DNA from 2 places in the Mesorhizobium silamurunense genome. Region 2 is predicted to be linked to the other one. Evidence: predicted binding sites of a transcription regulator. Region 2 holds the regulator's gene; the other holds the start of a gene.
The links. The regulator HrcA, encoded in region 2, represses chaperone genes, less so after heat shock. The targets are predictions, from matches to a motif close to GTTAGCACTCNCNNNNNGNGAGTGCTAAC.
Positions count from the first base shown of each region.

Region 1 (5,782 bases), on a different contig from region 2:
TAGAGGTCGCCAAACGCGTTGGTCTGTGCGTTCCAGCCCCAGCCGAACTCCGGCTTCTCGCGTAGCTTGCCGACGATGATCGAGCCTTCTGCACCGGCGTTCTCGGCGATCTGCCGCACCGGCGCTTCGATCGCGCGGCGCACGATCTCGATACCGTGCTTCTGGTCCTCATTCTCGGCCTGCACGTTGTCCAGTGCCTTGGCCGCACGCAGAAGCGCCACGCCGCCACCTGGCAATACGCCTTCCTCCACCGCAGCGCGCGTCGCATGCATGGCATCGTCGACGCGGTCCTTGCGCTCCTTGACCTCGACCTCGGTCGAGCCGCCTACGCGGATCACCGCGACGCCGCCGGCGAGCTTGGCCAGACGCTCCTGCAGCTTTTCCTTGTCGTAGTCGGAGGTGGTCTCCTCGATCTGCGCCTTGATCTGCGTGACGCGACCCTGGATCTCCTCCTTCTTGCCGGCGCCGTCGACGATCGTGGTGTTCTCCTTCTCGACCACCACCTTTTTGGCGCGGCCCAGCATTTCCAGCGTGACGTTCTCCAGCTTGATCCCGAGATCCTCGCTGATGGCGGTGCCGCCGGTGAGGATGGCAATATCCTCCAGCATCGCCTTGCGGCGGTCGCCGAAGCCGGGCGCCTTGACGGCGGCGACTTTAAGGCCACCGCGCAGCTTGTTGACGACCAGCGTCGCCAACGCCTCGCCCTCGACATCCTCGGCGATGATCAGCAGCGGTTTGGACGACTGCACCACGGCCTCCAGCACCGGAAGCAGTGCCTGCAGGTTGGACAGTTTCTTCTCGTGGATCAGCACATAGGGCTCTTCCAACTCGACGCGCATCTTGTCCTGGTTGGTGATGAAATACGGGCTGAGATAGCCGCGGTCGAACTGCATGCCTTCGACGACTTCCAACTCGGTCTCGGCGGTCTTGGCTTCCTCGACCGTGATGACGCCTTCGTTGCCGACCTTCTGCATCGCCTCGGCCAGGAACCGGCCGATCTCGGCGTCGCCATTGGCCGAGATGGTGCCGACCTGGGCAATCTCGTCATTTCTGGTCACCTTGCGGGCATTGGTCTTCAGCTCAGCCACGACGGCTTCTACGGCCCTGTCGATGCCGCGCTTCAGGTCCATCGGGTTCATCCCCGACGCGACCGCCTTGGCGCCTTCGCGAACGATCGCCTGCGCAAGAACGGTTGCGGTCGTGGTGCCGTCGCCGGCGATATCGCTGGTCTTCGAGGCGACCTCGCGCACCATCTGCGCGCCCATGTTCTCGAACTTGTCCTCAAGCTCGATCTCCTTGGCGACGGTGACGCCGTCCTTGGTGATGCGCGGGGCGCCGAACGACTTGTCGATGACGACGTTGCGGCCCTTGGGGCCGAGCGTCACCTTCACCGCGTCGGCGAGGATGTTGACGCCGCGCAACATGCGCTCGCGGGCGTCGGAATGGAATTTCACTTCCTTGGCAGCCATCGGATCACTCCTTCAATAGGCAGTCTCATTGCCTGGATTGCGGTTGGACCAGAGCCTCGGTCAGGCGGCCTTCTTGACCGCCGCGGTCTGCTCGATCACGCCCATCACGTCGCTTTCCTTCATGATCAGCAGGTCCTCGCCGTTGAGCTTGATCTCAGTGCCGGACCACTTGCCGAACAGGATGCGATCGCCGATCTTGACGTCGAGAGGCGTGAGCTTGCCGCTCTCGTCGCGAGCGCCTGGGCCGACGGCAATCACCTCGCCCTCCTGCGGCTTCTCCTTGGCGGTGTCGGGGATGATGATGCCGCCGGCCGTCTTCTCCTCGGCTTCGATGCGGCGGACCAGGATACGGTCATGCAATGGACGGAACGTCATATCGTTCTCCTTCAGGGCAAACAGATTTTTGAGGTTCCTCCACACCGGACCGGGAATATCGGGCCGGTGCGGGGCGCCGCGACCCCTTTTTCAGGCATCGCGCGCATATCGAGCTAGTTTTGGAATTTTCGAGTTTCAAGGTGTCGCTGGAAAAATTTTGGCACTCTGCATTCAAGAGTGCTAGGGACATGAATTCATGAAGCTATTTTCGCTGGGGCGCGCGATTTCAGGTCTTGAAATTCGACCCGAACTCATCGAAATTTTTTGCGGTTGGAGTCCCGAAAGGGGTCACTGCAACACCAACGATGCCAAGGAGATTGTTAGGAAACGGAGACTGTCGATGGAACGAACCTTGTCGAAAAACATCCCCTCGATCGCCCCTGAAGCCTCTGATCCTTCGCTTGACCGCCTGCTGTTTCCGGCGCGGCACTTTAATCACCCCGATGAAGTGGTGGGCGACCGTACGCTCGACACTCAGGGAAAGCGCGCCATTCTTGCCTCATGGGCGTCGGATGCTTGCGCCGTCGAATCCATGCCTGCGCTGCGAAAGCCACCGGGTGCTGCGAGCCCGGTGACGTTTGACGCCGTCATGGATGCACTTCGCCGACTGGACGATAGTCGGTCCGAGGTAGGCTGTGACTTCAAGGAACGGCGGGCCCGAGAACGCCTGCATTGCCTTGATGCCTGAACGCAGCTAGGAAGGAGAGAAGCATGGTCAGCACGGAATTCCGGCTGCAAATGGAGAGCTACGGTCTCACAACCGCGGAGATCCACTACCATCTCCCCGACCATCCAAGCCTGTTGCAGCTCTACGTTTGGCAGGAATACGATCTCGCACCGGAATTCCCGACTCTCAAAGGGTTTCCGAATTACTGGGAGCGCGAACTCGAAGGCGCGCTCCATTCCGTGCGCGTCGCCCATCACCGCCTGATCCGGCCTTCCGAATGGCATGCCCTGGACGGCATTTTCACCATTCAATAGCCGGCGCCGGGTCCGCTTCCCTTGAACTGAAAAGAGGCGTTTCCAATCTCTTTTTATGCCTCCAGCGCGGCTTGCCGGATGTCGAGTTGAACAGCGGAAGGATCGCATGGAAACGATGTTCTTTGAAAATTCCGTTTCCGCCGTGGTTTGCCATGGCGTTCACCAAGCTCGCCGGCATCGTTTGCAGGGAGCCCCGCACGGTGAGGCAGGATTCAGTTGCCCCATGGTTTGAAGGGAGGTCACTATGGAAAGCGCGACGTTCAAACAACCGGTTTTCGTAAGAGACGAGGGCCATGTTGTCCAAAAGATCGGCTGTGTCATGGATGCGATAGAGTTTCTGGAAGAATGGCCGGTTGAAAGGCGCGGCCTCCTCCACGCTGCGGCGTCGGATGCATGCTACTCCGCGTACGATGGCCGGAAGTCTGTCGAGTCGGCGAACAAGGCCTTTACGACTTGGGCACGCAGGGTCGCCGTCATCGAGGACCTGCCCGCAGCGCCACGGTGGATGACAGGGCCGAAGATCAGCAAAATAGACCATCTTTTAGATAGTCAGGGCTAGAATCACTGCGGCGGCAATCCACCGCCGCAGCATCAAAGCGATGCGCCACCGGGGCAAGGGGAGGGGAAAGCCGAGCCTCTTGTCGTTGTCTGTTCATATAGATGCCTTCAGCACAGACAACTTACCAAGCGGATCGCACGATTAAGCGCGTCTGCCTGAATGGCAGGACCTGCCAGCCTCTTCACGCTTCGTCCGGGTCCCCTTGGACCGGATCTGCCAGGTCGCCTTCGTCGTCGGGCTCGATCAGGTCGATTAGCGCTGCCACCCGTGTTCCCGGCAGCGGTCGTACATGGCTCGCCCATGCCTCTTATCTCCTCGAGCGAGGCACCGGACGCGATCTGCGCGATCGCCACCTCGTCAACGCGTCCGAGAACGAAACAACGTCTTGACGTGTCATAGTCATCCTTTTCCTCCGTTCGAAATACCGGCGAAGCAGATTCGATGGAGCGCTTGCCACAGCCATTCGAAGGCGGTCGCGAAACTGCTTTAGCGGTCCCTCTTGACGCCGCGGAAATCGATTCCCAACTCATCTTTGTCGGTCGCCACGTAAGGGGCCGATGTGTCAGGGAGCGTCAGGATCTTGGCGTTCCCTCGTATCTATGTTGCTCCAAGGAGGATGTAGTTATGAGAACGAACCTGGACTTTTCCCCCTTCTACCGGTCGAGCATCGGCTTTGACCGCATTTTCAACCTGCTCGAAAACGCCAGTCCACCACGGAACGCGGACAACTGGCCGCCCTACGACATAGCCAAGCTCGGCGAAGACACCTACCGCATTGTCTTTGCGGTCTCCGGTTTCGGTGAAGACGAGCTTACGATCACGCATGAGCCAAATATGCTCGTGATCGAGGGCGCCAAGACAGAGAACGACGAGGTTCAGTACCTCCATCATGGCCTGGCTTTGAGATCGTTCGCGCGCCGCTTCGAACTAGCCGATCATGTGACCATTGTCGGGGCAAAGCTCGAAAACGGTCTGCTGATCATCGACCTCAAGAAAGAAATTCCCGAGGAGATGAAGCCGCGCCGCATCGCGATCAATGTCGAGACCGACAAGAAGGCGGCGGCCAAGCGCATTGAAAGCGCGGCGGCCTGATCTTTGGCGGTCGGCCTGCAGCAGACCCAGTCCTGTCGTGGGTGGGTTCCGGGACCCAAAAACACGGAAAGGAGTAGGACAAATGAGCGTACGTGACTTGATTCCCTGGAGCCGTGGCGGCAGCCGGGCACCGAGCATTTATCGCAGTGACGACATGGATCCGTTCCTGTCTTTGCACGGCAATGTCAACCGTCTATTCGATGACGTGTTTCGCGGTTTTGAAACGCCTTCGGTACTGGGCCGCATGGCCCCTCTCAACGGCACTTGGCCAAGCGTGGAGTTCTCGGAAACCGATAAGGAAATCCGGGTGACGGCTGAAATCCCAGGCCTTGAGGAGAACGACATCGAGGTCATGCTGGATGATGGTGTTCTGACGCTTCGCGGCGAGAAGAATGCAGAGACCGAGGACAAAGATCGCCAGTTCAGCGAACGCTATTATGGGCGTTTTGAGCGGCGCTTCAGTCTCGGACGTGAGGTTGAAGACGACAGGGTCGCGGCCACGTTCAAGAACGGTGTGCTCACCGTGACACTGCCGAAGACCAAAAAGGCGCAGGCAAACGCCAAGCGCATTGCAATCAACGGCAACAAATGACGGTCGCGAAGGAAGGCCGGGGCTCGTCGAGCCCCGGCCCTCGCAGATAGCGAGGATGGTCAAATGACGTCCAACAGCCTCAAACGAAAGAGCCGTCATGGGATGCTGAATCAACCATGCAACCGCAGGGAGGTAACCAATGACCAGTCTGGCTTTCCTTGCCCCCGTGCAGGTTAAGACCAATGACGTGAGACACGACATCAACTCGGTGCGGGAGGCGCTCATATTCTTGAATCAATGGCCGAAGGCCCGTCGGGGACCGGTATACAGCTGCGCGGTGAGGAGCTGCAACGCCGCAATCGCCGGGCAAATGACAACCGAACAGGCGCGACAGGCATTTGTCAGCTTTGCCAGGATAGCTGGGGTGCTGGCCAGATCCGATTTTTCGCAACTGGCCGGGGCTGATCAAAAGCTGTCCGTTTCTGGGCGCAGTCCCTGACTTTCAGTTCAGGACTTGAACATCCCGCGGCAGACGCCGGGGACGCTGGCTGAAATCGCCCAACAGCTCAATCCACTCCTTCGCGGATGGATAGCCTATTATGGCCGCTACAGCCGTTCGGCCCTGTCCACTCTGGCTGACTACGTTAACCGGAAGATCAGGGCGTGGATCATGCGTAAGTTCAAGCGCTTTCAGTCCCATAAGACGCGTGCCAGCCTCTTCGTGAGAAAGCTGGCGCGGGAAAATCCAGGACTGTTTGTGCACTGGAAGTCGTT
Region 1 is NZ_LPVS01000089.1:6,635-12,416, reverse strand. Features, by position in the region: gene groL (chaperonin GroEL) at 1-1,469, opposite strand, end outside; gene groES (co-chaperone GroES) at 1,530-1,844, opposite strand; gene AU465_RS26305 (hypothetical protein) at 2,185-2,532, shown strand; gene AU465_RS26300 (usg protein) at 2,556-2,825, shown strand; gene AU465_RS36760 (hypothetical protein) at 2,812-3,201, opposite strand; gene AU465_RS26290 (DUF982 domain-containing protein) at 3,145-3,384, shown strand; gene AU465_RS26285 (Hsp20 family protein) at 4,009-4,476, shown strand; gene AU465_RS26280 (Hsp20/alpha crystallin family protein) at 4,559-5,068, shown strand; gene AU465_RS26275 (DUF982 domain-containing protein) at 5,208-5,507, shown strand; gene AU465_RS26270 (group II intron maturase-specific domain-containing protein) at 5,523-5,782, shown strand, end outside.
Region 1: groES (co-chaperone GroES) is a predicted target of HrcA. The motif match lies at 2,001-2,029, and genes of this name have one in related genera.

Region 2 (5,782 bases):
CCTGGTCGACCGGCTGGTGGCGGACATGGCTGTTGAAGTCGCAGTAAGGGCATTTGGCCGCGCAGAACGGCCAATGGATATAGACGCCGAAGCCGGGGCTGCGGTCGAGCGGCATGGTATGGCCGGTCCCGATCATTCCGAACCGAGCCGTGCCAAATCCAAGCGGGCTTGGGCGAATTTCTGGAAAGCGCGGGCGCGGTGCGAAAGGGCGGTTGCCTGACCGGGCTTCCAACCATGCTTTTGCTGAGCGCTCATCTCGCCGAAAGTCTTGTCGAAACCGTTCGGCAGGAATACCGGATCGTAGCCGAAACCAAGCGTGCCGCGCGGCGGCCATACCAGCGTGCCTTCGGCCTCGCCGCGATAATATTCCGCCTCGCCGTCGGGAAAGGCGAGACAAATGACGGCGACGAAGCGGCCGGTGCGTTGCGCCGGCTCGGTCGCCCCGACCTCCTGCAGCGCCACTTCGGTGCGCTGCATGGCCATGCCGAAATCGCGTGTGCCATCCGGCGTCTCGGCCCAGTTGGCGGTGTAGACGCCCGGCGCGCCGTCGAGCGCGTCGACGCAGAGGCCGGAATCGTCCGAAAGCGCCGGCAGACCGGTCGCCTTGGCCGCGGCATATGCCTTGATATAGGCATTTTCCTCGAAGGTCGTGCCGGTCTCGTCCGGTTCCGGCAGGCCGTATTCCTTGGCCGATTTCGCCTCGAAGCCGAACGGCGCCATCAGGTCGGCGAACTCGCGCAGCTTGCCTTCATTGTGGCTGGCGACGACGATCTTTTGTCCCCCAAAGGAATGAAAAAGTGGCGAATGCATCAGAGGCCCCAGATCCTTGGCTCGGCGAACTCGATCGAATTGCCCGACGGGTCGCGGATATAGATCGAATGTCCGCCCTGCGGCCATTCGAAATCGCTTTCGATGGCGACGTTCTTGGCCGCCAGATGCTTGCGCCACTGGGCAATCTCGTCGGCGCTTGCCGTGAAGCAGAGATGACCTTCGCCGGCCGTGCCGTGCGGCGGCACCTTCAGCCGGGCGTCCGGCGACGGCGGAATTTTGGTCGCTTCGGCGTTGAAGAGAAGCAGCACGCCGCTGCCGCAGCGAAAAAACACATGCCTACCCTCGACCTTGCCCAGCGCTTCGAGTCCGATGATGTCGCGGTAGAACACCTCCGCGGCTTGCAAGTCAGTGACGTAGAGTGCCGATTCTAAGATCGCGGACGGTGTCACGAGGCGCCCCCCTCTGCCCTGCGGGGCATCTCCCCCTCAAGGGGGGAGATTGGCTGTGGCTGCGCCGGCATCCCTCTTGCGGCGTTGGTGATTGGCGAAGGCCGAGACGCTATCTGATCTCCCCCCTTGAGGGGGAGATGGCCGGTAGGCCAGAGGGGGGTGCCTTGGCTCGGCATTTGGAAACTACGCCACCGCCATCTGCTGCAAGCTCACCAGCCGCGAAATGCCCTTCTTGGCGAGCGTCATCAGCGCGGAAAACTGCTCCTCGGAAAACGGCTCGCCCTCCGCTGTGCCCTGGATCTCGACGATGCCGCCCTTGCCGGTCATGACGAAATTGGCGTCGGTGCCGGCCGAGGAGTCCTCGAGATAGTCGAGATCGATGACCGGCTGGCCGTCATGGATGCCGCAGGAAATCGCCGCCACATGGTCCTTCAGCACCTTGGAGACGCTCGCCATCTGGCGGGCTTCCATCCAGCGCAGGCAGTCGTAGAGCGCCACCCAGCCGCCGGTGATCGAGGCCGTGCGGGTGCCGCCATCGGCCTGGATGACATCGCAGTCGACGGTGATCTGCTGTTCGCCCAGCGCCTGCAGGTCGACCACGGCGCGCAGGCTCCGGCCGATCAGCCGCTGGATCTCCAGCGTGCGGCCGCCCTGCTTGCCGGCGGAGGCCTCGCGCCGCATGCGCTCGCCGGTCGAGCGCGGCAGCATGCCGTATTCCGCCGTCACCCAGCCCTTGCCGGAATTGCGCATCCAGGCAGGCACCTTTTCCTCCAGGCTCGCCGTGCACAGCACATGCGTATCGCCGAACTTCACCAGGCACGAGCCCTCGGCATGCTTGGAGACGCCGCGCTCGAAGGAGATGGCGCGCATTTCATCGGCTTGGCGTTTGGAGGGGCGCATCAAGGCTCTTTCTGTTCTTTTCTCGGATTCGTCGGCGGCTTGTAGACGCATGCGGCGCATGGCGCAAAGGAAAATGGGCCGTTGCACCCGGAGCGGCTAAGTCTATATCTTTCGGTAGGAGGTTTTCGCCGGAATGAACAAGGCAGTCGATCCCGCGTCGCAGCCGCCCGTGCTTCAGTCGCTCGACATGCGCTCGCGCGATATTTTCCGGCGGATCGTCGATTCCTATCTGCGCGACGGCGAGCCGGTCGGCTCGCGCAGCCTGTCGCGCATCCTGCCCTCGTCGCTGTCGCCGGCCACCATCCGCAACGTGATGAGCGATCTCGAGCATCTCGGCCTGATCTACGCGCCGCACATCTCGGCCGGCCGCCTGCCGACCCAGACCGGGCTGCGCTTCTTCGTCGACGCCTTCATGGAGCTTGGCGATCTGTCCGACGAGGAGCGCCGCGTCATCGAGGCGCAGGTGCGCGCCTCGGGCTCGGGCGCCACGCTGGAACACATGCTGACCGAGGCCAGCCAGATGCTGTCGGGCATGTCTCGCGGCGCCGGCCTGGTGCTCGCCGCCAAGAACGAGGTGGCGCTCAAGCACATCGAGTTCATCCAGCTCGAACCCACCAAGGCGCTCGCCGTCCTGGTGTCGCAGGGCGGCGATGTCGAGAACCGGGTGGTCGACCTGCCGGCCGGCATCACCGTTTCCCAGCTGCACGAGGCCTCGAACTTCCTCAATGCCCATATCCGCGGCCGCACGCTCGCGGAGGCGCGGATCGAGATCGCCCGGATCAAGGACGAGACCAGGGCGGCCCTCGACACGCTGTCGCAGGACCTGGTCGAGAAGGGCCTCGCAGTCTGGGCCGGGGCCGAAAGCGGCCTGCCGGCGCGCCTTATCGTGCGCGGCCGCGCCAACCTTCTGGAGAACGTCACCGCCCAGGCGGACCTCGAATTGCTGCGCCATCTGTTCGAGGATCTGGAAACGCAGGACGGGCTGCTGCAGCTTCTCGACCTCGCCGAGCAAGGTTCCGGCGTGCGCATCTTCATCGGCTCGGAGAACAAGCTGTTCTCGCTGTCCGGCTCGTCGCTCGTGGTCGCGCCCTATCGCGACAAGGACGCGCGCGTCGTCGGCGCGCTCGGCGTCATCGGCCCGACGCGGTTGAACTATGCCCGCATCGTACCGATGGTCGACTATACGGCCCAATTGATTTCGCGCATGCTGAGCTGACCGGGAGCGGGCGGGGTCGCCGCAAGGAGGGTGGAAATGGCGCTGGAATCGCTCAAGGCCCAGATCAGCCTGTTGCTCGAGGAGATGGTGAACCAGCCTGAGGACGAGCACGAGGTGCAGGAGCAGCTGCGCGAGAAGCTCAGGGAAATGCGCGCCATGGGCCTGCCGCTGCCGGCCGACCTGGTCGCGCTGGAAAAGCAGCTCGACGACGATCTCGACGTCGAAGAGAGCTGATCTGCCGGTAATTTCCGTCAAATCTGCGTGCCCGCGCTTCTCTTTGGGGACGCCTGCCCGATATCTGCTGTCTGGTCGCGCCGATCGTGACAAGGCGCGTCGGCCATAGACGGAGCACAGCATGATACGGATCGCCGGCCTTGCGGCCCTTACCCTTCTCCAGGCCACCGGCGCCTTCGCGCAGCAGTCCGACCAGCCTTTGCTCACCGGCGCAAAGGCCTTCGGCGATTGGAAGGTTGACCGGCCCGGCCTGCGGCGTCTCATCAAGCCGGACGATCTCCCGCAGCCAAATGTCGCCGAATCCGCCTCGAATAGCGCCGGCCTCGCCGACCGCCCTGCGGATGCCAAGCCCGCCGTGCCGGCCGGCTTCTCTGTCGAACTCATCGCTTCCGGCATCGACAATCCGCGTGTCGTGCGCGTGGCGCCGAACGGCGACCTCTTCGTCGCCGACAGCGAGGCCAATCGAGTCAGGGTCTATCGGCTGGCGGAAGGCAGCGCGAAGCCCGCCGAGAAAGCCGTCTTCGCCAAGGGCCTCACCCAGCCCTACGGCATTGCCTTCTATCCGCCGGGCGACAAGCCGCAATGGGTCTATGTCGCCAACAGCAACAGCGTCGTGCGCTTCCCCTATCGCGATGGCGACATGCAAGCGTCGGGCAGGCCAGAAACGATCGTCTCCGACATCCCCTCAAGCCACCACTGGACGCGCGACATCGCCTTCTCGCCCGATGGCAAGACGCTCTATCTGTCGGTCGGCTCGGGTTCCAACACCGCCGAGGATATGGGCGCGAGCCCGAAGGGCGGTGTCGAGGAATGGGCGCGGTCCGAGCCGCTCGGCGCTGCCTGGGGCGCGGAGGAAGGCCGCGCCGACGTGCTCGCTTTCGACCCCGACGGCAAGAACCGCAGGATGGTCGCCACCGGCCTGCGCAACTGCTCGGGCATGACCGTGCAGCCGGCGACCGGCGCGCTCTGGTGCGTCGTCAACGAGCGCGACGAACTCGGCGACAACGTGCCTTTCGAATATGCCACCACCGTCAAGGACGGCGCCTTCTATGGCTGGCCCTGGTACTATATCGGCGACAACGAGGATCCGCGTCACAAGGGCGCGCGGCCCGACCTTGCCGGCAAGGTCACGGTGCCGGACGTGCTGATGCAGGCGCATTCGGCGCCGCTCAATATCGCCTTCTACGAAGGCGGCAACTTCCCTGCCGACTACAAGGGCGATGCCTTCGTCACCCTGCACGGCTCATGGAACCGCAATGTCCGCACCGGCTACAAGGTGGTGCGGCTGAAATTCAAGGACGGCAAGCCGACCGGAGAGTATGAGGATTTCGCCACTGGCTTCGTCATTGCCGACGACGCGGTCTGGGGCCGGCCGGTGGGCGTGGCGGTGGCGAAGGACGGCGCGCTGATCCTGACCGAGGACGGCAACGGCACCATCTGGCGCGTCACGCATGGCGATGGCCGGTCCTGAAGCGGCGCTGGTGCAACGGAATCCTGCTGCAAGGGAATTAACGCCGTCCCGGCGCCGTGGTAAGAGGCCGCCGCTCTGGATCCCGGTTGCGGGATAGCGCTAGGTCTCGAACCATGACACTGACAGGATTTCTTGCCTACAGCGCCGCCCTCGGCGTTGCCGCCGCCATTCCGGGCCCCGGCGTCACGGCGCTTGTCGCCCGCGCGCTCGGCTCCGGCTTCCGCTCGTCGCTGGCCATGTCTTTCGGCCTGATGCTCGGCGACATAACCTATCTTACCGCCGTCGTGCTCGGCCTCGCCTTCGTCGCGCAGACCTTCGGCATGGTCTTCCTGGCCATCAAATGGGCCGGCGTCGCCTATCTCGCTTTCCTTGCCTGGCGCTTCTGGACCAGCGGCATCTCGCCGGAGAACATCGAGGCGCGGAAGGGCAAGGGTGGCTTCGTGGCGAGCTTCATCGCCGGGCTGACCGTGACGCTCGGCAACCCCAAGACGATGATCTTCTATCTTGCCATCACGCCGACCATCGTCGACCTCAAGACGATCACGCTGGCCGACTACGGCATCCTGGTGGCGCTCACCGTCGTTGTGCTCTTCGTCGTGCTGGTGCCCTATCTGGCGCTGGCCGCCAAGGCGCGCTGGTTCCTGAAGTCGCCGCGCGCGCTGAAAGTTCTGAACCGCACCGCCGCCGGCTTCATGATGGGCGCAGCCGCGGCGATCGCCGCGCGTCAATAGGCTGCAATCT
Region 2 is NZ_LPVS01000092.1:39,089-44,870, forward strand. Features, by position in the region: gene hemW (radical SAM family heme chaperone HemW) at 1-136, opposite strand, end outside; gene rdgB (RdgB/HAM1 family non-canonical purine NTP pyrophosphatase) at 133-810, opposite strand; gene AU465_RS27490 (VOC family protein) at 810-1,220, opposite strand; gene rph (ribonuclease PH) at 1,404-2,120, opposite strand; gene hrcA (heat-inducible transcriptional repressor HrcA) at 2,254-3,336, shown strand; gene AU465_RS27505 (hypothetical protein) at 3,373-3,570, shown strand; gene AU465_RS27510 (PQQ-dependent sugar dehydrogenase) at 3,692-5,041, shown strand; gene AU465_RS27515 (LysE family translocator) at 5,155-5,772, shown strand.